Regions from separate parts of the Saccharomonospora sp. NPDC046836 genome, predicted to be linked through region 3. Evidence: riboswitches for the same ligand, from Rfam matches in the RefSeq annotation. Region 3 holds a riboswitch; each other region holds the start of a gene.
What was found. Region 3 has a riboswitch for thiamine pyrophosphate ahead of thiC (phosphomethylpyrimidine synthase ThiC). Riboswitches for the same ligand answer to the same signal wherever they lie in the genome.
Positions count from the first base shown of each region.

Region 1: linked by a shared signal. The riboswitch ahead of ABZ863_RS24850 (thiamine ABC transporter substrate-binding protein) and the one ahead of thiC (phosphomethylpyrimidine synthase ThiC) in region 3 are both predicted to bind thiamine pyrophosphate.
Region 2: linked by a shared signal. The riboswitch ahead of thiO (glycine oxidase ThiO) and the one ahead of thiC (phosphomethylpyrimidine synthase ThiC) in region 3 are both predicted to bind thiamine pyrophosphate.

Region 1 is NZ_JBEYXW010000025.1:29,010-38,472, forward strand. It holds gene ABZ863_RS24820 (ABC transporter permease subunit) at 1-492, shown strand, start outside; gene ABZ863_RS24825 (SDR family NAD(P)-dependent oxidoreductase) at 681-1,508, opposite strand; gene ABZ863_RS24830 (SDR family NAD(P)-dependent oxidoreductase) at 1,505-2,380, opposite strand; gene ABZ863_RS24835 (PadR family transcriptional regulator) at 2,508-3,044, shown strand; gene ABZ863_RS24840 (ABC transporter ATP-binding protein) at 3,127-4,143, opposite strand; gene ABZ863_RS24845 (ABC transporter permease subunit) at 4,143-5,768, opposite strand; gene ABZ863_RS24850 (thiamine ABC transporter substrate-binding protein) at 5,744-6,793, opposite strand; TPP riboswitch at 6,828-6,939, opposite strand; gene ABZ863_RS24855 (4a-hydroxytetrahydrobiopterin dehydratase) at 6,972-7,262, shown strand; gene ABZ863_RS24860 (hypothetical protein) at 7,338-7,625, shown strand; gene ABZ863_RS24865 (TIGR03086 family metal-binding protein) at 7,823-8,227, opposite strand; gene ABZ863_RS24870 (hypothetical protein) at 8,343-8,531, shown strand; gene ABZ863_RS24875 (Fic family protein) at 8,571-9,463, shown strand, end outside.
Region 2 is NZ_JBEYXW010000007.1:3,274-12,736, reverse strand. It holds gene ABZ863_RS11285 (hypothetical protein) at 1-139, opposite strand, end outside; gene ABZ863_RS11280 (OmpA family protein) at 156-833, opposite strand; gene ABZ863_RS11275 (SGNH/GDSL hydrolase family protein) at 1,031-1,837, opposite strand; gene ABZ863_RS11270 (DUF3159 domain-containing protein) at 2,054-2,725, shown strand; gene ABZ863_RS11265 (BadF/BadG/BcrA/BcrD ATPase family protein) at 2,772-3,710, opposite strand; gene ABZ863_RS11260 (SIS domain-containing protein) at 3,707-4,723, opposite strand; gene ABZ863_RS11255 (GntR family transcriptional regulator) at 4,866-5,624, shown strand; gene ABZ863_RS11250 (hypothetical protein) at 5,897-6,706, shown strand; gene thiE (thiamine phosphate synthase) at 6,684-7,367, opposite strand; TPP riboswitch at 7,399-7,504, shown strand; gene thiO (glycine oxidase ThiO) at 7,499-8,617, shown strand; gene thiS (sulfur carrier protein ThiS) at 8,617-8,817, shown strand; gene ABZ863_RS11230 (thiazole synthase) at 8,820-9,463, shown strand, end outside.
Region 3 is NZ_JBEYXW010000049.1:20,249-29,711, forward strand. It holds gene ABZ863_RS32165 (AAA family ATPase) at 1-1,443, shown strand, start outside; gene ABZ863_RS32170 (VOC family protein) at 1,546-1,950, shown strand; gene ABZ863_RS32175 (LytR C-terminal domain-containing protein) at 1,995-2,654, opposite strand; gene ABZ863_RS32180 (DUF3263 domain-containing protein) at 2,651-2,974, opposite strand; gene ABZ863_RS32185 (peptide deformylase) at 3,180-3,758, shown strand; gene ABZ863_RS32190 (trypsin-like peptidase domain-containing protein) at 3,856-4,779, shown strand; TPP riboswitch at 4,815-4,945, shown strand; gene thiC (phosphomethylpyrimidine synthase ThiC) at 4,939-6,585, shown strand; gene thiD (bifunctional hydroxymethylpyrimidine kinase/phosphomethylpyrimidine kinase) at 6,582-7,409, shown strand; gene ABZ863_RS32205 (substrate-binding domain-containing protein) at 7,495-9,180, shown strand; gene ABZ863_RS32210 (helix-turn-helix domain-containing protein) at 9,319-9,463, opposite strand, start outside.

The DNA of each region.
Region 1 (9,463 bases), on a different contig from region 3:
CGCGGGCGGATGCTGTTCGTCAAGGCCGCCGGCGTCGCGACGTTCACGGTCACGGCCGCGGTGGTGATGGCGCTGACCGGTGTACTCACCGGGTTGGTGATCAACGGGTCCAGTGCGCTGGTCACTCTGTCCGGGACGACCCTGTCGCTACCGGGCGCACTGGTGAAGGTGGCCATCGCGGTGGGCTGGGTGGCCCTGCAGCTCTGGGCTGTCGGCGCGGTCGCGCTGGCCATCTCCGCGTGGACAGAGCATCCGATGGTCGTGCTGGCATCCGTGCTGGGCGGCGTGATCGTGTTCTCCGTCCTGCAGGCACTCGACGCGCTGTCCTGGCTGCATCCCTACCTGCTGAACAGCTCATGGACGTCGTTGGTGGACGTACTGCGCGATCCGATGCCGACCGGGGCACTGGGCGAGGGTGCGGTGCGGGCTGTCTGCTACATCGCGATCGCACTTTCCCTTGCCTACGCACGGCTCAGCACGAAGGACGGCTGAGCTCACGGCCGAAGATTGCCGATCTTGGCTACGTCGGGGTGGTACTGGTGGTGGTTGTCGTCGTGCAGCCCCGCCAGCCACCCCGGGCGCCTCGACACTCCCAGCGTCTACAGTGGACACAGTCGCGATACCGGCCGTGCTCGCTACGGTGGCCTCCAACGCGCTGCGGCGAGACAACTACTTGCCGGTCATGACGGTCCCCTCAGCTGGCCGGTGACGGCGAACGGACCACGGAGTTCCTCTGTGACCTCCCACAGCCGTCGCGCGGTTCCCACGTCGTAGGAGGCGGGCGAGCTCCGTGTGTTGGTGAAGCGGCTGTAGTAGGCGCCGTTGGCGATGTCCGGCGACGTGGCGAGCTCGACCACGGGCGCGGCACCCTGCCGCGCCGACAGTGCCGTGATGTGGAACAACGCCACGAGCGCGCGCGGGAACTGGCGGCCGAGATCGGTCCGCACGACACCGGGATGGACAGCTGCCACCGTCAGCTCCGGATGGCGGCGGTGCAGCTCGTAGGTGAACAACAGGTTGGCGAGCTTGGTACGGCTGTAGGTGAGGAACGGATCGAAGGACCGCTCGCTCTGCAGGTCGTCGAAGTTGATGAGCACGGGCCCACTGCCCCGCATCGGCGCACGGTGTCCTTCGGAGTTGACGTTCACGACGCGGCCTTCGCCCCGCCGCAGCAACGGCAGCAACCGGCTGGTCAGTGAGAAGGGTGCGAGGTGGTGGACCGCGAGGTTCAGCTCGAACCCTTCGGCCGTCACCTCACGGCGACGCGTCATCACGCCCGCGTTGTTGATCAGCACGTCCACCTGCGAGACGGTGGCGGCGACGTGCTCGACACCCTCCAGTGTGGACAGATCAGCCCGGATGAACCGGCCACCGGTCTCACGCGCGAGCCGTTCGCCACGTTCACGGTTGCGGCCGATGAACGTCAGCTCGTGTCCGTCCTTCGCGAGCTGCAGCGCGGCCTGCCTGCCCAGCCCGGAGGTCGCGCCGGCGAGGACGACGGCGCTCATCGCGGCGCTCCGACGGCGGGCTCCACCTTGGCCAGGCCGAGCGAGCCGGCCAGTAGCCGATCACGCATCCGCAGTGGCAGTCGCGAAAGCACACGGAGCAGTCGGGCGTCCCGGCTCGCGACGTAGCAGGCCTTTGGCGCGCGAGCCTCCGCAGCCCGCAGAATCGCCTTGACCACCCTGTCGACCGGACCCGGCTTCTGTTTGGCCATTGCGCCCTCGACCGCGGCGAGCTGGTTGCGGTAGAGCGCGACCCGACTCGGATCGGCCAGCGCGAGCGCCTTGCGCGCCTCCGCTTCGGCTTTGGCGAAGATCGGGGTTTCGGCCGCACCGGGTTCGACGATCACGACCGGAATGCCCCACGGTGCGAGCTCGACGCGTGCGGCGTGCGACAGGGACTCCAGTGCCGCCTTGCTCGCCGAGATCGGCCCCAGGTAGGGCATCGCCAGCTGCGCGGTGGCAGCGCTGATGTTGATCACCCGGCCGTGTCCGTTGCGCAGCAACGGAAGAGCGGCCTTGAGTACGCGCTGCGGGCCGTAGACGTTGATGTCGAACTGGCGGTGCAGCTCCTCGTCGGGTACGAGTTCGAGCGGTCCCTGCACGATCACGCCCGCGTTGTTGACCAGCACCTGCAGCCCGGCGGAACCTCGCTCGGCAGCGATCGATTCGAGTGCGCGGCGAATGGTCGCCGGATCGGTCACGTCGAGCTCCACTTGCGTGACGCCCGTGCGGTCGAGCTGCGGGATGCCCGCGGTGCTGCGCACGCCAGCGTAGACGCGGTACCCCCGCTCGGCGAACGCCGCGACGGTGCGCACTCCGATTCCTCCGCCCGCCCCAGTGATCAGAACAGCCTTGGTGAAACCCCGGTCAGACATGACAACTCCAACATGATCGACTCAACATGTTTGTTCTTACATGTCTATTAGTACTTACACTGGGTGTCAAGCGGGACCCGGGCACAGGTACGCTCCAGCCGGCGGGAGCTCAGGAGAGGGTGAGTGGATGTCGTTGCGTCATGGGTTGCTCGGGCTGCTCGCCGGCGAACCCGGAAGCGGCTACGACCTCACGCGCCGATTCGAGGAAACGCTCGGCTCGATCTGGCCCGCGAAGCATCCGCAGATCTACAGCGAGCTGACCCGGCTGGCCGCCGAGGGCCTCATCGAGGCCGAGGCCGAGGGGCCGCGGCGCCGCAAGGAGTACCGCATCACCGACGCGGGGATGACCGAGCTACGCCGCTGGCTCGTCGACGTCGAGGTCGACCACACCATGCGGCTCGACCCGCTACTGCGTTCATTGTTCTTCTGGCTGATGGAACCGCAGGAACTCAAGGCGCACCTGGACAAGGAGGCGCGGTTCTACCGGGAGAAGGCGGAGCTGTACCGCGGCTCCGCCGCCGCGAAGGATCGCGGCGATTTCGGCGACAGCCCGCAGACGCGGGCAATGCGCGTCACCATCGAAGCGGCGGTCCGGCTCTACGACGCGCTCGCCGACTGGGCTGAGTGGGCACAAACGGTCCCCCCAGCAAAGCCGAAGCCCTAACCACTCGCGAGTCCCCCGCTCCCGCACGCGAGTCCCCCGCTCAGACACGCGAGTTGCCCGCTCAGACACGCGAGTTGCCCGCTCAGTCGCTGCCGATGAGCGCGATCCCATCCGGGTCGAGGGCGAGGTGTACCCGGTCGCCCGGTTGCAGGGCGGCGGCCATGGGCGCGACGGCGTCAACGCGGGCAGGTCCGCGCTCCGGCCGGACCGCCAGCCGCACGTGCTCGCGCCGGTGCACCCGGCCAAGCACCTCCGCCGCCACCCCGGCATCGGCGACCCGCACCGCGTTCGGCCGCAGTCCGAGCGACACAGCGCCGTCAGTCGCCCACGGCACCGGGACCGTACCGAGCACCGAGGTCACCAGCCCGCCGGATGCCTCACCGGCCAGCACCGTAGTCACCCCGAGGAACCGGGCCACCCGCTCGTCGACCGGCCGCCGCCAGACATCGAGCACGGTGCCGGCCTGCTGGATCTCTCCGGCATCCAGCACCGCAATCCGGTCCGCGAGTGTGACCGCTTCCTCCTGATCATGCGTGACGAGCAACGTGCTGATCTTGGCCTGCCGCAGCACATCGGCGAGTTCGAGGGCCAGCTGCTCGCGCAGCTCGGCGTCGAGCCCGGACAGCGGCTCGTCCAGCAGCAGCAACCGGGGCCGCGGGGCAAGCGCGCGGGCGAGCGCGACCCGCTGCGCCTCACCACCGGACAGCTCGGTGACCTTGCGGCGGTCGTACCCGGACAAACCGACGAGCTCCAGCAACTCACCCACCCGCTGGGCCTGCTCGGCCTTCGGCACACGACGCATCCGCAGACCGAACGCGATGTTGGCGGCGACGTCACGATGCGGAAACAGCTGACCGTCCTGGAACACCAGCCCGAAGCCACGCCGGTGCACCGGCACCGGCGCGAGATCCACACCATCCCAGCGCACCGGCCCCGTCGCCGCCGGCTCGAGCCCGGCGATGGAACGCAACAGCGTCGACTTACCGGAACCGGACGGGCCGAGCAGGGCGACCACCTCGCCGTCGGCGATCTCCAGCCGCACGTCACGCACCGCCGTGAACGATCCGTACCGCGTGGTCAGCCCGTCCACTATCAGCATCAGAACTCCCCTACCTGCGCCTGCGGGGCCCGCAGGCGGTCGATCACCGCGGCCACGAGCGCCGTCACCAGCATCAGCAGCGCGCAGGCCGCGTAGGCCATCTGGCTGTTGAGCTCTCCCGGCCTGCTCACCAGCGCGTTGATCGCCACGGGCAGCGTCGGCGCATCAGGGCGAGCCAGGAAGCTCGTCGCACCGAACTCACCCAGCGCCACCACGTAACCGAATGCGGCCGCGGCCGCCAGCGAGCGCAGGGCCAGCGGCAGGTCGATCTCCCGCCACACGCGCGCCGGGCTCGCGCCCAGCGTCGCCGCGGCCTGCCGCAGCCGCTGGTCCACCGAACGCAACACCGGCAGCACTATGCGAATGACCAGCGGGACGATGACCAGCGCCTGCGCGAACGGCACCAACAGCGGTGAGGTCCGCAGATCCCACGGCAGCTCGCCGAGTGTGAGCAGGTACCCGAAGCCCACGGTCACCGCCGACACCCCGAGCGGGAGCATCAGCGCGGTGTCCATTGCCTCGCCGGCCGCCCGCGCACCGCGCTCCGGTGAGCGGCGCAGGGCCACCAGCGCGACGGCGGCGAGCACGCCGACGATCATGGCGAGCAGCGTCGCGTCCGATGCCGTGCGCAGCGAGTTCATCGCCGCGTCCCAACCGGTCACGTTGAGGGCGCCGTACTCGCCGACACCGGAAAGCGCCCGGTACCCTTCGAGACTCCAACCGTCGCGTGTGGACACCGAGCGCAGCAGCAACGCGATGATCGGCGTGACCAGTAGCCCGAGCACCGCGAACCCGGCGGCGACGACCCACCACTCGCGCCCCTCGGGGCGGCGCGCCGTGTCCGCCGCTGCCCGCAGCCGCGCCGCCGTCTCCTTTCGACGGCGAGCCGCCGCGCCGATCAGCAGGGCCGCGAGCACAGCGCCGAGCTGTACCAGCGAAAGGGCCGCCGCGCCGGACAGGTCGAGCAGGTTCACCGTGCGCAGGTAGATCTCGGTCTCCAGCGTGCGGTAGCGCGAGCCGCCGAGCATGAGCACGACGCCGAAGCTCGTCGCGCAGAACAGGAACGCCACAGCCGCCGACGACGCGACGGCCGGTGCGATGGCGGGCAACGTGACCGTGCGGAACGCCTGCCACGGCGAGGCGCCGAGTGACCGTGCGGCGTCCTCCGCGCGCCGGTCCAGATGCGCCCACAGCCCGCCTACGGTGCGTGCCACGACGGCGACGTTGAAGAAGGCATTGGCCAACACGATCGTGAACACGCCGCCCTCCGGCCACAGCGCGCGGAACGCCAGGCCGACCACGACGGTCGGCAGCACGAACGGTACGAGGATGAACGTGCGCACGGCCCCGACACCGCGCAGCCGCACCCGGGCCAGCAGATAGGCCACCGGCAGGCCGGCGACGACCGCGACCACGGTCGAGGCGGCCGCCTGCGCGACCGTGAACCGGGCGAGCTGCCAGGTCTGCGCCTCGAACAGCGTGGTGGCCACCTCGCCGTCCGCGAGGCCGAGCCGCAGGATCGCCACCACGGGCCAGGCGAAGAAGACGGCGAGAAACCCGATCGGGAGGACGGCGAGTGCCGTCGCTCCCGCGAGCCCCGCTACCCCTCCAGCAGCCCGCGCCACTGTTCGATCCACTGCTCCCGCCCCGCCTGCACCTGTTCACTAGGCAGCGAAGCCGGGTTCTGTGGCAGCGGCGCGGCCTGCGCCCAGCCGGACGGCAACGCCACGCCCTCGCGCGCCGGGTAGACGTACATGTTCTCGGCGACGGTCGACTGGAACTGCTGGGAGAGCAGGAAGTCGACGACCTTGCCGGCGTTGTCGGCCTGGCGGGTGCCTGCCAGCACACCGGCGTACTCGACCTGCCGGTAACACGTGTCGAGAAGTGCCTTGGTACGCGGCTGCCCGTCCTCGCCGATCTCCGCGGCTGGCGAGGATGCGTAGGACAACACCATCGGTTTCGGTCCGTTACCGGACGAGCCGGAGAACTCCTGTGTGTAGGCCTCCGTCCAGCCGCTGACGACCTGAACGTCGTTGCCCTCGAGCCGGGACCAATAGTCACGCCAGCCCTGCTCGCCGTAGCGGGCGACCGTCGCGAGCAGGAAGGCCAGCCCCGGCGAGGACGTCGCGGGGTTGGGCACCACCAGCAGACCGCGGTAGCGCGGGTCGGCGAGATCGTCGAAGGTCTTCGGCTCCGGCACATCGTTGTCGGTGAACCAGCCGGTGTCGATGTTCACGCACACGTCGCCGACGTCGACGGCGGAGAGCCTGTGCTGCGGGTCGATGGAGTAACGCTGGGGGCCGCGGTTGGCCTCGGGGCTGGTATACGGCTCGAACACCTCCTCCGCCAGTGCGCGGGAGGCGAACGTGGAGTCGACACCGTAGGCGACATCGGCGATGGGGTTGGCCTTGGTGAGGACCAGCTTGTTGGTCAGCTCCCCCGCATCGCCCTCCTTGAGCACGCGGATGCGGATGCCGGACTGGCGTTCGAACGCGTCCAGGACCTCCTGCGGCGCCGCCCACGAGTCGTGCGTCACCAGGGTGACGGTGGTCGGGCCCTCAGGTTCGCCGCCGTCCCCGCTGAGCACCGTGCAGCTCGCGGTCAGTACACCAGCGACGGACACCACTGCCGCAGTGCGAAGGAATCTCATCCACCCTCCTAGTCGTGACCGGCGTCCTCGCCAGCAAGGAGAGCAGCTGCCTCCCTGCGCCGGCATGATCCGGATCAGGTGCGAACGGTCGTGGGCTCACGCCCACCTCTCAGCCCGGCGTGTGCCGGACTCCCGTGGCAAACGTGCAGCGTACCCGCCGCGGTACGACCATGGACGCATGGCAGAGCTACTGAGCGACGAGCGCATCGACGAGGCACTCGGTCACCTGTCCCAATGGCGGCGCGCGGGCGACGCGATTGAGCGCGATGCGGAGCTGGCGAGCTTCCCGCAGGCGATCCAGGTGGTCAACCGGGTCGCCGAGATCGCGGAGAGCGCCAACCACCATCCCGACATCGACATCCGTTGGCGCACGCTGACTTTCCGGCTTACTACGCATTCGGAGGGTGGGATCACCGAGCGGGATGTCTCGCTGGCGAGCGAGATCGACGGGGTGATCGAGGCTCTGTGATGTGCGCCGGCCGCGAAACCTCGGTGGTGTCATCGCGCGTTCCCCGGGTAGCCAGCATGGGGAAGGGAGTGCGCGATGAGCCGTTTCAGCTTTGCCCGCAACGGATCGCGAGCCGATTCGCATTCCCGTCGCCGGCTGCGCCTACTGTCGGCGCTCGGCTTGCTGGTCCTGATGGCGCTGGGTGGTGGGGTACTGCCGGTCGCCGCGGCAACGCACGACACCCAGCAGGCGGCCGCGGTACCGGGGAGCGCCATCACCCAGGCATTCGTCGTCGGTGGGATTGCGTTCGCGATGATCATCGCCGTGGCGGGCGGGGTGCTGTTTTACACCGCGAGAACCAGGCAGCGCCGCTCCGACTTGTGATCTATGACACATGCGGCCGCGGCGGCTAACGGCGAGCGCGGTCAGGGCGCTGTCAAGGGTGACTCACCGACCACGAGCCTTCTGGGGAGCACACCCATGAACCGCGCCCCCGTTCTGACCCCCGGCCAGCAGGCCACGGTGACCGCATTCGCGACGGCGGTCACTCTGCTGTTCGTCATCCTGCTCGCCGCGGCTGGCTAAGCTTCGCGGCCGAGCAGCGCCAGCAGCTTCTCGAACGGCGAGGCGTCGGCCGCGCCTACAACCGGTGGTCCGAACATGCCGGACCGTTGCCGGTCCTCGGCGCTGCCCGCAGCGTGCCAGCGCGCGACCGCGTCCACAACGCGGTCGTCGGGCCGGTAGGGCACGCCAGCACCACGCGCCAGGTCCCAGCCGTGCGCAAGCGTCTCGGACAGGCTGATCTGCGCGATCAGCAGGCCCGGCGCGGGGCCGAACGCGAACGGGAACTCACGCTCCAGGGCACCCGGGGCCGCGAAGGCCGCCAATGCCCGTCGCGCGGCGGCCGTGAAGTCGGCACTCAGATCGGCGTGGCTGCGCTCACCGAGTGCGGTGAAGTCGACCACCTCGCCCTCCACCCGGAACACGGGCTCGCGGCAGAGTAGCGCTCCGGCGGGATGCACCGATCGTCGCCGCCGTGACGTCGTAGGCGCGCTCGAGCAAGCGTGGAATGTCGTCAGTTCTTTCATACAGGTACTGACCATGACCGCAGACAGGCTGCCACGGACGGAAACGCCAGTCCGCGCCGATCTGCCACAACAGCACCAGGCGGGTGGGCGGCTCCCACAGCGTCACCCGGCTTCAGTTGCATTCGGTGCCATCGACGCCGCGTTCGAACCAGCGTCCGCCGACCCGTGGTTCGACAACGACATCCGCGTTGTCGGGGCGTAGATCGAATGCTCGGCAGGCCAGAACTCGGTCATTCGCTCGGTGAGCAGGCCGAACGCCGGCTGCGGCGAGAACGGGACGCTGAGCAGCCGTGGTGCCTGCACCTACGTTGCGGGCTCGGCGACGGCGAGACTCGCGAAGTTGTCCAGAGTGGCGCCTCGACAGCGCCACCTCGACCTGACTCTCGACACTGTCCTGGCACTGTCGCAGGCTGACACAGCCCTGGGGCGACTTTCTGGGGTAGGTCGACTGTTGAGCAACCCCGGGATTCTGGTCCAACCCTATCAACGGCGCGAGGCGGTAGCGAGCTCGAGGATTGAAGGAACGGAAGCCTCTTTGTCGGACGTGCTTCAGGCTGAAGCGGCAGTAGAGCCCACCGCGAGCGACGACATTGCTGAGATTTTCAACTACCAGAAAGCGCTAAATGAAGGCATTAAGCTCCTAGAATCTTTGCCGATATCCACCCGCTTGATACGGCAGGTTCATGCCGTACTGCTCTCCGGCGTCCGCGGCCGAGAAAAACGACCGGGCGAACTGCGGACCAGCCCAGTATGGATTGGATCACCCACCGATTCACCTGACACCGCAATCTTCGTGCCGCCGTTGCCAGAGTTGCTCGGAGATCGACTAAGAGACTGGGAGAACTTCGTCCACGAAGAGAACAAGCTTCCCGTACTGATCAGGTGCGCGCTGATGCACTACCAGTTCGAGACGATTCACCCATTCCTAGACGGAAACGGTCGAATCGGCCGACTTCTCATAACACTTCTTCTAATGGAGAAGAAGGTACTTGAATTACCGCTTTTGTACGTCAGCGCGTACATGGAGGACAACCGACAAGAGTACTACAGTCGACTGCAGGCCGTCCGAGAGCGGGGGGAAATCCAGGAATGGCTCCAGTTCTTCCTGACCGCCGTATATCGCCAAGCGACCGA
Region 2 (9,463 bases), on a different contig from region 3:
GTACAGCAGTCGGTGCCGGTGGTGCGCTGCCGGCTGTGCCGGGGCGCCGGGCGCTGGTCAGCACCAGCGCGGTGAGGCCTGCGCCGAGCGCGAACGAGATGATCAACCACAACCAGATCTGCCCGAACAACCACAGCATTCGTCTGCTCCCCTGACTACCGCACGGTGATCTCCACCCGCCGGTCCACACTGGTGTCGCCGTCCGGGGTCAGGGGACGCGTATCGCCGTAACCTACCGAGGTCACCCGGTCGTTGGCGATACCCGAGGCGATCAGTTGCCGCGCAACCGCATCGGCGCGCTGCTCGGACAGCAGGCGTGCGGTCCGCGGGTCTCCGCCGCCGATGCGCGCGACATGCCCGCCGACCTCGAACGTGACGCCGGTGGGCGTACCGGCGAGAAGTTCGCCGACCGCGGACACCGCCGCCGAACCCTGCTGGGTGAGTACGGCGCTGTTCGGTTGAAAGGTGATGGGCCTGCCGGCCAGCAGGCTGTCGAGCTCGCTTTGCAGTCGTTGCGGCACGTCCTGGGGCGAGTCCTGCTCCGCCGTGGGCTCCGCGGAAACGACGGCGACTGCCCGTACCCCCTCGACACCGCGGACGACCTCGGCCGCCCACTCGGTCTGTGCCAGCGGGACGCCGTACATGGTCGCGTCCCGCCCGTTGAAGCTGACGCCATCGACAGGCAGTCCCGTACCGGCGAGTGCGGACCGGGTCCTGGCGAGCAGGTCGGACTCGATCCGGTCCACACCCGTCCAGGTCGCCGCGAACGCGAGCATGCCTGTCACCAGCAGTACGAGCGGTACCAGCCACAACCGGCCGCGGTTACCGGACATGGATTCGACTGTAAGGGCGCCTCAGGCGCCGCGCGAACCAGCTGATCCGCCCTGGAGGTCACGCAGAGGGGGAACGTTCGGGCGGGCGGCGCCCAGGCGGCGCTGTGTCCCGCAAGACGCTGCCACTTGGATCGCCGCCACGCCTCGGGGTCCGGGGTGTCCCCGAAATTCAGCCGAGACCCCTATCTGCGCGACCTCTAGTTCTCGCTGCGTTTGGCCAGGGCGTGGCTCGTTGACCGCTCGGCCAGCGGTGCCAGCCGTGGCCGTTTCGGCAGCACCCCGTCGCCCATCGACTCGCCCCGCAGATGACGGCGGATCCAAGGCAGCAGGTGCATCCGCGTCCATTCGAGGTCGGACCTGCGCAGCGTCAGCCACGTCGGGTGCTCGGCGGTCTCCGGCCACGGCTCGCGCCAGTCCTCGGCGGTGGGCACCCCCAGCACCTCGGCGGTGCGCAGGGCGATCCGGCGGTGGCCTTCCGGCGTGAAGTGCACGCGGTCGTCGCTCCAGGCGCGGGGGTCGTGCAGCGGCTCCATGGCCCACATGTCGACGACCTTGGCGCCGTGCCGCTCCCCGATGGCCCACAGGTGGGCGTTGTAGATGCCGACCTTGCTACGGAGGATGCTCATCAACGACATCTGCTTGGTGTCCGGCCCGGTGAAGATGACCACCTCGATGCCGGCCTGCCGCAGTGCGGCGATTCCCTCGTCGAAGGCGGTGGCGACGGCATCGACGTCCGCTCCGGGAACCATGATGTCGTTGCCGCCGGCACAGACGGTGACCAGATCGGGTCTGACGTCGAGTGCGACCGGCAGCTGTTCGGTCATGATCTCGGCGAGCAGCTTGCCGCGGATGGCGAGGTTGGCGTAGGCGAACTCGGGGCTTCCGTCGGCGAGGATCTCCGCGAGCCGGTCCGCCCAGCCGCGGAAGGTGCCGTCGGGCAAGGGGTCGTTCAGGCCCTCAGTGAAGCTGTCCCCGATTGCGACATAGCTGTTGTATCCGGTCACGAGGTCCCCTCCGCCCAGCGCCCTGTGAATCCCTGCCGACTCGATCAACAACCGAAGGCGTCCGCGCAATCCCTGTCACCGCCGGTTTGATCGGATGTCATAGTTTCTTCCCCTCCGGTCGTCCGCGCAGCCGAATTACCAGATCGTGCCCTGCGGTGTGGTGAACCTAACCAGCCAAGGGGGACCTAACTTTCGCGTTTGAGGCACTCTGGACACGTGACAGAGCAGGAGAGCGCGACAGGGGAGACGACCCCGGCCCGGGAGTCACTGGCGAGCCTGCTCGGTGGGCGGAAGGGCGCACTGGACGCGAGTCTGCCGCCCGCCGCGTTCGTCGTCGGCTGGCTCGTCAGCGGCTCCTCGATCGGCTGGGGTGCGGCCACCGCGATCGCCCTGAGTGCAGGCGTCTGCGCGTTCCGGTTGCTCCGCGGAGACAAGGCCAGGGCCGTGGTGGTCAGCCTGGCGGCGGTCGTCGTTGCGGCACTCATCGCCCTCTACACCGGGCGGGCCGAGGACTTCTTCCTCATTCAGCTGCTGACCAATGTGGCCAGTGCACTGGCCTGGGCCGCGAGCATCGTCGTGCGGTGGCCGCTACTGGGCGTGGTGGTGGGGTTCGCTCTCGGGCAGAAGACCCGCTGGCGCGCTGATCCAGACCTGCTGCGTGCGTATTCGCGGGCGAGCTGGGTGTGGGTGTTCCTGCAGTACACCCTGCGTGTGCTCGTGTACGGATCGCTGTGGTGGGCAGGTGAGGTGCTTGCTCTCGGGGTCGCGCGCACGGTGCTGTCGTGGCCGCTGATCGCGTTGACGCTGGCTGTCAGCGGCTGGGTGCTCCACCGCACGCTGCCCGCCGACCACCCGGGCCTGCGGCACCCACGAGCCGACCGCGCGTGATGGCGTGGGACGGCCCCCGGCGAGGGGGAGGTCCGGGGGCCGAGTTCTACGGTACTCGCTTCGGGTGAGATACGTGTTCGCCGAAGGCCGCGACCGCGGCCAACCAGGCCGCACCGAGCACCCCGTCGGAACTGGCGAGCACGTCGAGGCCGGCCAGACCAGCACGAACGCGCCTGCCGACAGGGCTCCCCTGCCCGAGGACACTGCCGACGAGGACGACCGGGCTGCGCTCGCCCGGCTCCCGCGCCGCGAGCGCGGTGTCGACCAGTAGCCGGGCCGCGTCCTCGACAATGGCGCAGGCCACCGGATCGCCGGCCACGGCTGCTGTGCTGACCAGCGGCGCGAACCGGGCCAGCCGCACCGGCAGGTCGCCGTTCGCCGCAGCGATGAGGCGGTGGAACGCGCGTGGTTCGCCAGGGTCCACCCCGGCTTCGGCCAGCACCGAGCCGGCGAGCGGGCCGGGCTGCCCGCCGCGGCTGAGCACGTCGAGGGCGGCGCGCACGGCCTCCCTGCCGATCCAGAAGCCGGAGCCCTCGTCGCCGAGCAGCCAGCCGTAGCCGCCTGCCACCGCCACCATCCGCCTGCCGCGGATGCGGCCCGCGATCGAGCCGGTGCCGGCGATGAGCACGGTGCCGTCCGGTTCCGGGGTCGCCGCGGCGAAGGCGGTCACGGCATCGGAGACCACCTCCGGGGTCACCGGCAACCCCGCGCGTCGCCAGGCGCGCTCGAACATCTCCGCAATGGCGGGGTCGGTGAGCTTGCTCGTGCCGGCCATGCCGACCACGCACGCCCGTAACCCCGCCGGGTCCAGACCGTCCAGTGCCGCCGCGATGGCCGCGGTCATGGCGCCGGCTGCCTCCTCCGGCGGCACCGAATTCGGATTGGCCCCACCGGCGAGACCGGCGCCGAGCTGCGTGCCGTCAGCGGCCATCGCCATGGCGCGCGTCGCCGTCCCACCGGCATCCACTCCGACGACGTAGCTCATCGGGTCTTCGTCACCTTCCGCAGGCCGCGCGGGGCGTCCGGATCGCCACCCCTGGCCAGCGCCAGCCCCAGCGCGATCCGCTGCACTGGTAGCACCTCCAGGATTGGCGCGACCTCCTCGGCCGTCTCCGGCACGTCGATGCGCACCGCGCCCGGCATGCCGGCGGCTGCCGAGCCGATCGTGAGGACGTCGGCGCCGCGCTCGGAGACAGCGCCGAGCACCTCTCGCATGGCCGCACCACCCTTGCCCGCGCTGGTCACAGCCAGCACCGCCGTCTCCTCGTCGATCGCGGCCACCGGGCCGTGCAGCAGGTCAGCCCCGCTGTAGGCCCGGGTGGCCAGGTAGCTCGTCTCGGCGAGTTTCAACGACGCCTCCAGCGCGGTGGCGTAGGAGTAGCCCCGCGCGGCCGCGATGACCCGGCTGGCGAAGCGGTACCGGTCGACCGCGCGAGCCACTCCGCTGTCCGTGCCCTCCAGGGTGCGCCGCGCGAGTTCACCGATGGCGTGCACCTCCCGCCCTTCACCGCCGCGGACCGCGTCGACGAGCAAGTAGAGCGCGAGAAGTGTGGCCGTGTAGGTCTTGGTCGCCGCAACCGCGTGTTCGGTGCCGGCACGGATGTCGACGGCGAGTTCGGCCACCGAGCACAGCGGTGAGGACGGCGTGTTCGTGACGGCGATGGTGCGGGCGCCGCGCCTGCCCGCGGCCTCGGTGACCTCGACCAGGTCGGGGGAGCCGCCGCTCTGACTCACCGAGAGCAGCAGCACGTCCCGCAGGTCCGGCTCGGCGCCGTAGAGGGTCGTCGTCGATGCCGACACGAGACCGGATGGCAGGCCGAGGAGGACTTCGATCAGATATTTGGCGTAGAGCGCCGCGTGGTCGCTGGAACCGCGAGCCGCCAGCAGGACGAACCGGGGCGGCCGGCGGGCGATGGCACGGGCCACCTCGGCGATGGCGGCACGCTGTTCGAGGAGTCCGGACAGGATGTCGGGCTGTTCCGCGATCTCGGCCGTCATACTCCGGCCCGCTTTGCCCTCTATCACCATGGTCCTCTCGTCACCAAGTTAAGGTCTAGACCAATACTAGACAGGTTCAACGCGGTGTGCGAAGGGTAGCGTTGCAGGTGAAGCAGTATTGCGTGTAATGAAGGAGTCGGTCATGTTGGAGGCGGTTTCCGGGGGTACGTCGGGTTCGGTATCCGGCACACGTGGCCAGCGCGAGCCGAAGTACTGGGCGCTCAAGCAGCATCTGCTCGATCTGCTCGAAGCATTGCCGGCCGGTTCACCCATTCCCACGGAGCGGGCACTTGCCGGCGACTTCAACGTGTCGCGCACGACGGTCCGCCAGGCGCTCGCCGATCTGACGGCCGAGGGCAGGCTGCATCGCGTGCAGGGTAAGGGTACGTTCGCCGCCGAGCCCAAGGTCGCCCAGCGGTTGCAACTGTCCTCGTACACTGAGGACATGCGGGCGCAGGGCCGCGAGCCGTCCTCGCGGCTACTGGAAGTCGAGGAAATCGTTGCGGAAGGTGAGTTACCGAAACTGCTCGGTATTCGCACCGGCGCGAAGGTGCTCAAACTCAAGCGGTTGCGGCTCGCCGACGGTGAGCCTATGGCGCTGGAGACAACGCACCTTCCGCTGGCCCGTTTCCGCGGGATGCGTAAGCACATCACCGAAGGTGGCTCACTCTACGAAGCGCTGCGTGAGCGGTACGGAATCGAACTGGACCGTGCGGAGGAGACAATCGAGACCTCCCTCGCCGGCCCGCAGGAGGCCGAGCTGCTTGGTGCGGACGTCGGTATGCCGGTGCTGCTGTTGTCCCGGCATTCCTTCGCGACCGACGGCAAGCCTGTCGAGTTCGTGCGTTCCATCTACCGTGGCGACCGCTACAAGTTCGTCACCACGCTGACCAGGCCGTGACGCTTCGGCTGGGCGCGGGTCGCCGGCCACCACCATCCTCGGCCAGGGGATGGTGGTGGAGGGCGGAGTCGTCCATGTGATGCTGCCCTGCATCGGCCATTCCGATCCGCTCGCGTTGTGGGTATGTGCCGTTTGGCCGTTTTCGACGCCCTTTTTCAAGGTCCACTGTGGACATCGTGGCAGTGCTCACTCTTGGCGACACGGGGAGCGATTGGCGCGTTCGGTTCGTTGAGGGCCTGGAGACAGGAGAACCTGCGCGAGCGATCGGAATCATGGCTGAGGAGAAGCAGAACGATACGGAAGAGAAGTCGGAGAAGTCCGGTCTCAGGCCCGCACAGGTGATCGCGGCCGCGCTGGCTGCCGTCACCGCGGCGTTTCTCGGGTCGTTCCTGGGGGTTTACGGCACCGTGCTCGGCGCGGGTGTGGTCAGTGTGGTGACCACTGTGGGCAGCGAGATCTACCTGCGTTCACTGCAAACGACGAAGGCGGCGACAAAGAAGGCCAAGGCGCTCGCCGTCGCCATCACCGATACCAGGGCAGGACAGACGAGAACCGGACCGGCACTGTCGGTGAGCGAGCAGCCGACGGTGCGGTTGCCGGTGCCTGGCGAGGACAAAGACAAGACGGTGTACCTGGCGAAGCCGGACACCCCAGCCGCCGGGCAACGTACATGGTGGCGCCGCCGCTGGCCGTTGGTGCTCGCCACGAGCGTCGCGGCATTCGTGATCGGCATGTTCGTCGTGACCGGGTTCGAGCTCGTGAGTGGCAGCTCGTTGTCCGGGCAGGGGGCCAGCACAGTCGGCGAGCTGGTCGGCGACCGGCTGAACCAGCCAGGTGACCAGGAGCAGCCGACGCAGCAGCCGTCGACGCCGGCTCAGCAGCAGGACCAGCCCACCGCGCCGCCGGCCACCACCACCGAGACGAGCGTGCCGCCGGAGACGACCGCGCCGACCGGCAGCGCGGAACAGCAGCCGACGTCCGAGTCGTCGCGGCCGAGCGAGACCACGAGCGTGGCACCGACATCGGAGCCGAGCCCGACAACCGGCGCCGGCGATGAGGTCACGCCGAGCGCGCGGCCGTGAGTCCCGCACGCAGGGTGGCCGCGGCCGCACGCGGGTTCTCGGCCTCGGTGATCGCCCTGACCACTACCGCACGCTGGGCACCTGCGCTGAGGACCTCGGGCAGGCGTACCGCGTCGATGCCGCCGATGGCGAACCAGGGCCTGGCCGTGCCGATACCGGTGGCGACCGCGCTGATGAGCTGAAGCCCGGGTGCTTCGCGTCCGGGCTTCGTCGGCGTCGGCCAGCAGGGACCGACGCAGAAGTAGTCCACACCAGGCTCCGCGGCGGCCGCGCGCGCCTGCGCCAGCGAATGGGTTGAACGCCCGATCACCGGAGCGTCACCGAGGACGCGCCTCGCCACGGACACCGGCAGGTCGTCCTGGCCGAGATGCAGCACATCGGCCTCGACCGCGAGCGCCATATCGGCGCGATCGTTGACCGACAGCAGCGCGCCGTGCCGTGCGCACGCCTCGGCGAGCACTTCCAGTGCGGCGATCTCGTGCTTGGCTTCCAGTGGCGCGCCGCCGGTCTTGTCCCGCAGTTGCACGATGTCGACACCACCCGCCAGTGCAGCGTCGGCGAACTCGGCGAGATCGCCGCGGCCGCCGCGGGCGTCGGTACACAGGTACAGCCGCGCGTCGGCGAGGCGTTGCCTGATCTGGTCACCGGTGAGGCCTGGCATGGCGTCACCGTAGTACGGCCCTGTACCGTGGTGGCGTCCGCACGGGAGCCCGAGGCACGGGCTGAGAGGGAGCCGCCGCTCCGACCGTGGAACCTGATCCGGATCATGCCGGCGCAGGGAGCGTGATAGTCATGACCGCTGAGCCCACTGTCGCCGTGATCGGCGCCGGTGTGATCGGCCTTGCCGTGGCCTGGCGGCTCGCGGCCGCTGGGCACGCCGTCACCGTGTTCGACCCCAATCCCGCCCGCGGCGGAGCCTCATGGGTGGCCGGCGGGATGCTCGCACCGGTCACCGAGGCCTGGCCCGGCGACGAAGCGGTACTCGAACTGGGCGAGGAGTCGCTGCGCCGCTGGCCTGCGTTCGCCGCCGAGCTGAGCGCGGCCGGTGCCGATCCTGGCCTCTCCCGCGCTGGCACGATCGTTGCCGCGTTCGACCGCGCCGATGCCGAGCAGTTGGAGATCCACGCCGGGTACCTGCGTGAGCTGGGGCGCGAGGCGAGCTTCGTGACCGGTCGCGAACTCCGCCGTGCCGAGGCGGGCCTGGCCGGTGCCGTGCGTGGCGGCCTGCTCGTGCCCGGCGACCTGGCTGTCGACAACCGCAGGCTGCTGAACGCACTGGTCGGGGCCGCCCGCCGGCATGGTGCCGAGTTCGTCCGCGAGGAGGTTGTCGAGCTCGCGCCCGGGTCGGTCCATACGGCAGGTGCTGTGCACCGGGCCGACGCGGTGGTGCTGGCCGCCGGTGCGTGGAGCGCGGGCCTCGCGCCTGAACTGGCCGGTGCGGTCCGCCCGCTCAAGGGCGAGATCCTGCGGCTGCGCGCCCGTCGCACGACCCTTCCGCCGCCGCACCGCACCGTGCGCGCCGTCGTCGAGGGCAGGCCCGTGTACCTGGTGCCGCGGCAGGACGGGGAGCTGGTGCTCGGCGCCACGCAGTACGAGGCCGGATTCGACACCACGGTGACCGCGCGCGGGGTTCGCGAGCTGCTGGAGGGCGCCGAGCGGATCTTCCCGGCGATCGCCGAGTACGAGCTCACCGAGACCGCGGCCGGGCTGCGTGCCGCGAGCGCGGACAACCTGCCCTACCTCGGTGAGCTCGCCGACGGGCTGTTCGCGGCAACGGGTCACCACCGCAACGGGTTGCTGCTCGCCCCTGTCACGGCTGACGCGGTGCTGGCCTGGCTCGCCGGTGCGCCACCACCACCCGGAGTCGCCGCAGCCCACCCGAGTCGAGTTCGCCGTGAGGAACGAGTCTGATGCGGATACAGGTCAACGGGAACGAGCGGGAGTTTCCCGATGGCAGCACGGTCGCCGACCTGCTCGCCGTACTCGGTACCGCCCAGCGGGGCGTCGCGGTGGCGCTCGACGGCGAGGTGGTGCGGCGGGCGCGCTGGGGCGAGGTCGTTGTGTTGGACGGCGCTCGGCTGGAAATCCTCACCGCAGTGCAAGGAGGGTAGCGATGATCGACGAATCCGGTGACCAGCTCGTCATCGACGGCCACAAGCTGAGCTCGCGGCTGATCATCGGCACCGGTGGGGCCGCCAACCTCAGTGTGCTGGAGCGGGCGCTGGTGGCGTCGGGGACCGAGCTGACCACCGTCGCCCTGCGGCGTGCCGACGCCGAGGGCGGTTCCGGGGTGCTGGAGCTGCTGCGGCGGCTCGGCATCACCCTGCTGCCCAACACCGCGGGCTGTCGCAGCGCCGCGGAGGCCGTGCTCACCGCGCAGCTCGCCCGCGAGGCGCTGGACACCGACCTGATCAAGCTCGAGGTGCACGCCGACGACCGGACGCTGCTGCCCGACCCGGTCGAGACCCTGGAGGCCGCCGAACGGCTCGTCGCCGACGGATTCACGGTGTTCGCCTACACGAACGACGACCCGGTGCTGGCGCTACGCCTCGAGGAGGCGGGGTGTGCCGCGGTCATGCCACTCGGCGCGCCGATCGGTACCGGGCTCGGCATCCGCAACCCGCACAACATCGAGCTGATCGTGGCCCGTGCGAGCGTGCCGATCATCCTCGACGCCGGGATCGGCACCGCGTCCGACGCTACGCTGGCCATGGAGCTGGGCTGTGCTGCCGTGCTGCTGTCGACGGCGGTCACCCG
Region 3 (9,463 bases):
CTGCTGTCCGGGCCAGAGGGCGTCGGCAAGGCGACCCTCGTCCGGTCGGTCGCCCATGCGGAGCAGGTCAGGGTGGTCAGGCTGGCCGCGCCCAGCGTGGCCGTGCTGGAGCCCGACGCCGCTCTCGCCCGCGTGGCGCAGGCCATGGACGCCACGGCCTCGGGTGACGGCGTGGGCGTGCTGTTACTCACCGACGTCGACACGCTGCTGCCTGCGACACAACCGCCGCCGGTCGCGACGGTGGTGCTCGATCGCCTGCGTGCCGCGCTCGCGCGTCCAGGCTTCGCACTCGTGGCCACCAGCGCGCACCCGGAGTCGGTCGACCCGAGGCTGCGGGGAGTCGAACTACTCGACCGGGAGCTCACCCTCGGACTGCCCGACGCGCAGGTGCGCACCGAGCTGCTGCGGATCCTGCTGCGCGACACACCCGTCGACCCCGATGTCGACTTCGGCGCCATCGCCGAGCGCACGCCTGGTTTCGTGGCCGCCGACCTGCTCGCGCTGCGCAGGGACGCCGCGCTGCGCGCCGCACTGCGGCACCGCGACGGCGGTGCCGACCCGCGCATAGCCGAGCAGGACCTGCTGGACGCGCTGGAGTCGGTGCGACCGATCTCGATGTCCAGTTCGGACACTCTGGCCACCGGTGGGCTGACCCTCGACGACGTCGGCGACATGACGGAGGTCAAGCAGTCGCTGACGGAGGCGGTGCTGTGGCCGCTGCGTTATCCCGACTCCTTCGCCCGCCTCGGCGTCGCCCCACCACGCGGCGTACTGCTCTACGGCCCGCCCGGTAACGGCAAGACCTTCCTGGTGCGGGCGCTGGCAGGCACCGGCGCGCTCAACGTGTTCGCGGTCAAGGGCGCCGAACTGCTGGACAAGTGGGTCGGCGAGTCCGAGCGGGCCGTGCGGGAGCTGTTCCACCGCGCCGCCGAGGCCGCTCCCTCGCTGATCTTCCTCGACGAGGTGGACGCGCTCGCACCGCGCCGCGGGCAGTCCGGCGACTCCGGAGTGTCCGACCGGGTGGTCGCAGCCCTGCTGACCGAACTGGACGGTGTGGAACCGTTGCGTGACGTCATGGTGCTCGGCGCAACCAACCGGCCCGAACTGGTGGACCCTGCCCTGCTGCGGCCCGGTAGGCTCGAGCGGCTCATCTACGTGCCGCCACCGGACACCGAGGCGCGTGCGGCGATCCTGCGCGCGAGCGCGCGGAACACCCCACTGGCGTCCGATGTGGATCTCGACGAGCTCGCGTCCGCATTGGACGGCTACTCGGCGGCCGACTGCGCTGCGCTCATCCGCGAAGCCGCGCTCACCGCGATGCGCGAGTCGCTGGAGGCCGCCGAGGTCACCGCCGCGCACCTGACGAAGGCACGCGGCACCGTCCGCCCCTCGCTCGATCCGGCACAGCTCGCAGCGCTGGAGGCCTACGCCGCAGGCCGCTAACTCGAGTTTCCTCAGCGGCGGAGCCGCTTGCGGGCCTACCGCTGCGGCGACACGCCACCTGCCGCCGCCCGCGAGACCCCAGCTGCTGGCATCGTCACGTTCATGGCCTTCCTGCAGCTCACCGCGATCATCGTCGAGGATTACGACGACGCGATCGCCTTCTTCACCCAGGCATTGGGATTCGAGCTGGCCGAGGACTCGCCAGCCCGCACGAACGACGGCCGTCCCAAGCGCTGGGTTGTCGTCCGCCCGCCGGACGCAGAGACCGGCATCCTCCTCGCCCGCGCCGACGGCGAACACCAGATCGCTGCGATCGGCAACCAGCACGCCGGTCGGGTCGGCTTCTTCCTCCGCGTCGATGACTTCGACGCCAGCTACCAGCACATGCGCGCCGCCGGCGTCGAGTTTCTCACCGAGCCCCGAACTGAGCCCTACGGCCGGCTTGTCGTCTTCCGCGACATCGCCGGCAACCGCTGGGACCTCCTCGGCCCCGCCGTCTCTTCCTGATCTCGGTCCCGCACCGCCACGCAGGCCCTTCGCACATGGGCTTACTAACTGGTAGCGGTGCTCTCGTAGTCCTGGGTGACGATGACGATGACACCGGGGCTGGAGTCCTGGATGCCGTCGAAGCGGGGCTCGACACGGAGGCCGAACTGGCCGGCCAGCGAGCGGGCCGCGGCTTCCTCATCGGTGCCCGGCCGGAAGTACGCGGTACTGGTCGGGATGATCCCCGACGGGTAGTTGTCCACCTGGACGACGTTCCAGCCTTGCGCGCGGAAGTCATCGGCGGCGGTGTTGGCGAGCCCCTTGATGGTGCTGTTGTTGTAGACCCTGAGGCCGACCCACTTCGCCCCCGCCTGCTGGTCCTGGCCGGTCGCGCCGCTGTCGGTGCCGCCCGGCTGCGCACCAGGCGTGGAGGGCGTACCAGGCTGGCTCGGCTGTGTGCTCGGCGATCCGGCTGCGGGCGGCTGGCTGGTCGTGCTGGTGCTCGTCGTCGTGGGCTGCGTGGACGTCGGCTGGGCGGAGGTGCTGCGCTCGCCGTCACCCGGCGGTTGCTGTTCCTGTGACGTGCTCGGTTGCGCGGTTTGCTCGGAGTCGTCGCCGGAACCCAGCAGCGTGATACCACCGATGACGCCCGCGATCACGGCGACCGCGATCAGCCCGAGGCCGGCGGCTCGCATCGGCCGGGACAGCCCGTCGAAGATGCTCATGGCAGTTCAATCCCCAACCGCCGTGCCGCGCGGGTGCGCTGCCTCGCGGCGCGCGTCTTGCGAAGTCGCTTGACCAGCATCGGGTCCGCGCGCATGGCTTCCTGCTTGTCGATGAGCCGATTCAAGATCTGGTAGTAGCGCGTTGGCGACATGCCGAAGAGCTCGCGGATGGCTTGTTCCTTCGCACCGGCGTACTTCCACCACTGGCGCTCGAAGGCGAGTACCTCTTGTTCCCGCTGTGCGAGACCCTCGGCGGGATGGCCGGCTGGGGCTGGCGGGGACGGCTGGCCCTCCTGGGCCATCGACTCCGCTGCGTCCATCTGGCTCCTCGCAATCTCGGCGAAATCACACGGTTGTCGTTCCGCTGCGCCATTAGACCACGGGAGCCGACGAGCGCCACGAACCATGCCCGGCGCGTCCCGGTCACCACCACCCCCCAGCGAGGCGCTTCGCGCCGCTGGCCCACCCGTCGCCCGACCACCACCCCCCAACGAGGCGCTTCGCGCCGCTGGTTCAATCTAAGTCGTGACCGTTCACGCCATCCGCATCGCCGGCGACCCCGTCCTGCACAGGCCCACCCGCGAGGTGGAGAAGTTCGACGACGAACTGCGTACGCTCACCGAGGACATGTTCGAGACGATGTACGCGGCGGAGGGTGTCGGTCTCGCCGCCAACCAGATCGGCCTCGACCTGCGCCTGTTCGTCTACGACTGCCCCGACGACGAGGGGGTCCGGCACAAGGGCCTCGTCGTGAACCCGCGGCTGGAGACCTCGGAGCTGCCGGAGACCATGCCCGATCCGGACGACGACTGGGAGGGCTGCCTCTCGGTGCCCGGCGAGTCGTTCCCGACCGGCCGCGCAGCCTGGGCGAAGGTGACCGGTTTCGATCTCGACGGCCAGCCGATCGAGGTGGAGGGTACCGGCTACTTCGCGCGCTGCCTGCAGCACGAGACCGATCATCTCGACGGTTACCTCTACCTCGACCGGCTCGTCGGCAGGCACGCCCGCGCGGCGAAGAAGATGCTCAAGGCGAACGACTGGGGCGTGCCCGGCAACAGCTGGCTACCCGAGCCCGGTCAGGGAACCGACACCCCCGCGGACTGAGAGAAAGATGTTCAGCCCCGCGCGAACGGGCAGCGGGCACGCCGGTACCGGGAGCACAATCGAGACAGGTGCAACGGTGTAATCGGCGAGGGTTGTGATGACGGTGTCCGAGTCCGACGCGCTCGACGCCTACTCGCGCGCGGTGAGTTCTGTGGCCAGATCTGTCACACCACACGTGGCGAGCGTCGGGCTACCGCGGGGCGGCGGCTCAGCGGTCGTGTTCGACAGCGACGGCTACCTGCTGACCAACGCCCACGTGGTGGGCGGCGACCGGCGCGGCACCGCGACCTTCGCCGACGGCACGGAGGCGGACTTCCGGGTGCTCGGCGCGGACCCGTTGTCGGACCTGGCGGTGCTGCGGGCACAGGGCCCGACCCCGGAAGCGGCCCGGCTCGGCGACGCCGATCGGTTGATCGTGGGCCAGCTGGTGGTCGCGGTCGGTAGCCCGCTCGGCTTCTCCGGCTCGGTGACCGCAGGCGTGGTGAGCGCGCTCGGCAGGGCGATCCCGGTCCGGCAGGGCCGCGCGACCCGCGTGATCGAGGACGTGATCCAGACCGACGCGGCACTCAACCCCGGCAACTCGGGTGGCGCCCTCGCCGACGCAAACGGCCAGGTGGTCGGGATCAATACCGCGGTCGCCGGGTTCGGCCTCGGGCTGGCGGTACCGGTGAACGCGACCACCCGCCGCATCATCGACACACTGCTCGTGGAGGGCCGGGTACGGCGGGCCTACCTCGGCGTCGTCGGTGTACCCGCACCGCTGCCGGACGGCGTCGCCGCACGCACGGGCCAGGCCGCCGGCGTCCGGGTGGTCGAGGTGGTCTCCGGAGGCCCTGCCGATCACGCGGGGCTGCGGGCCGGTGATCTCGTGCTCACCGTCGGGCGCGAACAGGTCTTCGACGCGCAGGGCATCCAGCGGCAGCTCTTCGCCGAGGTGATCGGCACCCGGCTCGCCGTCACGGTGCTGCGTAACGGCGCGATGGTCGACGTATTCGCCACGCCCACCGAACTCGTGGGTTGAGCTCGGCCCCCGGCCATGGCATCGTCAAGGGGACAACTTCAGATCGCGGGAGCTCGCGCCTTGGCGGGCTGAGAGGGCGGCTGGTGTCCATTTCGTGGACCCGGTGCCGCCGACCGCATGAACCTGACTGGGTAATGCCAGCGTAGGGAGTGGATTTCTGTGACGACACTGGAACGTAATGCTGACGTTCGACCGACCGTCACCACTGGTTCCATCACCGGTTCCCGCAAGGCCTTTCTCCGCACCGAATCGGGCCTGCGGGTACCTGTCCGCCGTATCGACCTGTCCAACGGTGAACACTTCGACGTCTACGACACCTCCGGCCCGTACACCGATCCGGACGCCACCATCGACGTCCACAGTGGACTTCACCCGACGCGCTCCGGCTGGATCGACGGCCGCGAGCACCGCACCCAGCTCGGCTGGGCGAAAGCCGGGGTCATCACAAGGGAGATGGAGTTCATCGCGGCCCGCGAGCGCGTCGACCCCGAGTTCGTCCGCGCGGAGGTGGCCCGGGGACGCGCGGTGATTCCGGCCAACCGCAGGCATCCGGAGTCCGAGCCGATGATCATCGGCAAGAACTTCCTCGTGAAGATCAACGCCAACATGGGCAACTCCGCGGTGTGGTCGTCGGTCGAGGAGGAGGTCGACAAGATGGTGTGGGCGACCCGCTGGGGCGCCGACACGATCATGGATCTCTCAACCGGCAAGCGCATCCACGAGACTCGCGAGTGGATTCTGCGTAACTCCCCCGTGCCTGTCGGGACGGTGCCGATCTACCAGGCGCTGGAGAAGGTCAACGGTGAGCCGGAGAAGCTCACCTGGGAGATCTATCGCGACACCGTGATCGAGCAGTGCGAGCAGGGCGTCGACTACATGACCGTGCATGCCGGTGTACTGCTGCACTACATTCCGCTCACGGCCAACCGGGTCACCGGCATCGTGTCGCGTGGCGGGTCGATCATGGCGGCGTGGTGCCTTGCGCACCACAAGGAGTCGTTCCTCTACACCCACTTCGCCGAGCTGTGCGAGATCCTGCGCGCCTACGACGTCACGTTCTCACTCGGCGACGGGCTGCGGCCCGGTTCGATCGCCGATGCCAACGACCGTGCGCAGTTCGCCGAACTGGAGACGCTGGGCGAGCTCACCCACATCGCCCGCGAGCACGACGTGCAGGTGATGATCGAGGGCCCCGGCCACGTTCCCATGCACAAGATCAAGGTCAATGTGGAGCTGGAGGAGCAGCTCTGCGGCGAAGCACCGTTCTACACGCTCGGTCCACTCGCGACGGACATCGCGCCTGCCTATGACCACATCACCTCAGCGATCGGCGCCGCGCAGATCGGGTGGTACGGCACGGCGATGCTGTGTTACGTCACGCCCAAGGAGCACCTCGGCCTGCCGAACCGCGATGATGTGAAGACCGGGGTGATCACTTACAAGATCGCCGCACATGCGGCGGATCTCGCCAAGGGCCACCCCTACGCGCAGGCATGGGACGACGAGCTGTCCAAGGCACGCTTCGAGTTCCGCTGGAACGACCAGTTCAACCTCTCGCTCGACCCGGACACCGCACGGTCGTTCCACGACGAGACACTCCCCGCAGAACCGGCTAAGACGGCGCACTTCTGCTCGATGTGCGGACCCAAGTTCTGCTCGATGCGGATCACGCAAGACGTGCGCAAGTACGCCGAGGAACATGGACTGTCCACTGTGGATGCCATCGAGGAGGGCATGCGGGAGAAGTCCGAGGAGTTCAGCGAGCACGGCAACCAGGTGTACCTGCCCGTGGTCGACCAGCAATGACCACGACGCCGCGCACCGCCCTCACCATCGCCGGATCCGATTCCGGCGGTGGTGCGGGCATCCAGGCGGACCTGCGCACGTTCTTCGCCTGCGGCGTGCACGGAATGACCGCCGTCACGGCGGTCACCGTGCAGAACTCGCTGGGCGTGCAGGGGTTCAGCGAGATCCCGGTCGACGTCGTCACCGCCCAGATCAGGGCGGTGGCCGCTGACATGGGTGTCGATGCGGCCAAGACCGGCATGCTGGCGACCGCCGACATCATCCACGCGGTGGGCAAGACACTCGATGAGGTCCACATCGGACGCAACGGCCGGATACCGTTCGTCGTCGACCCCGTCGCCGCGTCCATGCACGGCGATTCGCTGCTTCGCGAGGAGGCCCTCGACGCCATCCGGACCGAACTGTTCCCCCGCGCGACGCTCGTGACGCCGAACCTGGACGAGGTGCGGCTGCTGACCGGCGTTGCGGTCACCGACACGGGCAGCCAGCGGGCCGCCGCCGACGCCTTACTGGAACTCGGGCCACAGTGGGTGCTGGTGAAGGGCGGCCACCTGTACGGCAACCCACGCTGTGTGGATCTGCTGTCCGACGGGGAGCGCTACGTCGAACTGGCCGGCCCGCGCTACGACACCGAGCACACGCACGGCGGCGGCGACACCCTTGCCTCCGCGATCACGGCCGCACTGGCGAAGGGCCGTCCCGTGCCAGACGCCGTGGCCGCGGGCAAGCGGTTCATCGAGCGCTGCGTTGCCGAGGCGTATCCACTGGGCGCGGGCGTCGGCCCTGTGTCACCGTTCTGGCGGCTGAGCCAGGACAACGCTTGAGCGCATGCGTCGAGTTGTTGAACGGAGAGTGAACGAATCGGTTCGCAGCGCCACCATCGGCTGATCGACTTCTACGCTGTCGCTGATGAGGTTCGAGGACACGTTGGGCAGCGTCGCCGAGTTGCTCGGCTCCACAGGCGGCATCCTCGGACTGCTTGCCGCCGCGGTGATCGCGACACTGGCGCCACTGTTCGACCGCTACGTCCTTCGGCGTAAGCGGATCTACTACCGCGTGCAGTACAACTCCAAGATCGGCCTCAGCCCTGTCGACCTCCAGGACGGCGACGGCGCTGTGAAGCACGCCGACGAGGTCGACCAGCTGCGGCCCATCGTCGAGTTGCTCGATCGGCTGAGTCTCGTGGTGATCCGCGTTCGCAACGCTGGTATCGAAGACATCAGCAACGACGACTTCCGCGGCTCGCCGCTGAAGTTCACCTTCGGCGGCCGGATCATCTGGAACGCCAGGATCTCCGAGCCCTCGATCGAGCCACACCGGGAGAAACTCAAGGACGCGCTGCAGTTCGACTCCGGCAAGCCCGCGCCGGACGAGCTCGGAACCGTCCGGACCTCACTGCGCAAGCGGCTGACCGCGCTCTTTCGGAACTCACAGGCCGGCAAGCCCGAGAGCCCGCAGCCGCAGTGGGACGGCGTCCATTTCCGGGAGCTCGACCTGCACCGCAGGGAACAGTTCAAACTGGTGGTGGTTCTGCGCGAACCCGACGACCAGCCGGCAGGCGAGCTGACGAAGGACTACGGCTGCTTCGGTCGGCTGGACGGCGGCCGGATCGTCAACGAGAAGACACAGCGCAGGATCACCTGGCCCCGGATCACCGCGACGTTCGGTGTACTTCTGACCGGCGTGCTCATCGCAACGCTGATCGCGAATGTGTGGCGCCCGACGGCCGAACCGGCAGCCAGCTGCGCACCGGGCACGCTGCGGATCGTCGGCTCGAGCGCGTTCTCACCGATCGTCGACAGCATCGCGGCGGAGTACCGGCGCGCCTGCCCCGGCAGTACGATCACGACACAGGCGACCGGCAGCATCGACGGCGTGCGCATGCTCGCCGCGGCGAGCCCCGATGAGCGTGGCTCCCTCGCCGCGCTCTCGGACGGCAGAGCGAGCGGCGCGCCGGCCGAGCTGGTCACGCAGCCGGTGGCGGTGATCCTGTATTCGGTGGTGGTCAACGACTCCGCCGGCATCGACGAGCTGACTCTCGACCAGCTTCGCGGCATCTACTCGGGCCGGTACCAGGACTGGAACCAGCTGCGCGCGGGACCGTCGCTGCCGATCCGCATCATCGGCCGTGGGCAGGAGTCCGGCACCCGCCGCCTCTTCGAGCAGGCTGTGCTCGCCGGGCCAGAGGGTGCCCTGTCGTCGGACTCGTGCGATGTCCGCGACCGGCCGGCGCCCGCCCCGACCATCCGCTGCGAGCGCAGCAGCGAGGCGCAGGTCATCGAGGAGCTGTCGGCCACCGACGGCGCCATCGGCTATATCGACCTGCCCTCCGCACGGGCCGCGCGAGCCAACGGGCTGCCGCTGACAGCGATCGCGCTGGACGACAACTACCCCGACCTCAGCAGCATCTCGAACGGTTATCCGTTTTGGACGGTCGAGTACCTCTATACCAAGGGGTTCCCGGAAGGCGGCTCGCTGTTGGAGAGCTTCATCGATTACCTGCGCAGCGGCAGTGCACGGGACGAGCTGCAGACCGCCGGCTACACCCCGTGCGTCGGTAAGGACGGCCGGCTCCATCCACTGTGCCGCGACTGACACCACTGCTGCCCCTCACGCGGGTGCGACCGCGAGTACTGCTCCACTCAGGTGTGGCGCAGTTCTCGGTGGGTAACCCAGTACGCACGTTGACACAGAGCGCACCAGTGTCTAAAAGGAGCGCCCACCGCAGTGATCTCACACCGCCCGCCCGGTGTCGCGAGTCGTTGATTCGTTGGCAGTGGATTCCCGTGGCGTAATCCCGAAGCCACGCCAGATCCGCGACACGGTTGTCTGGGAGATCCCGGTCGCGCCTGCCATGGACCGCGTCGACCACCGCGGC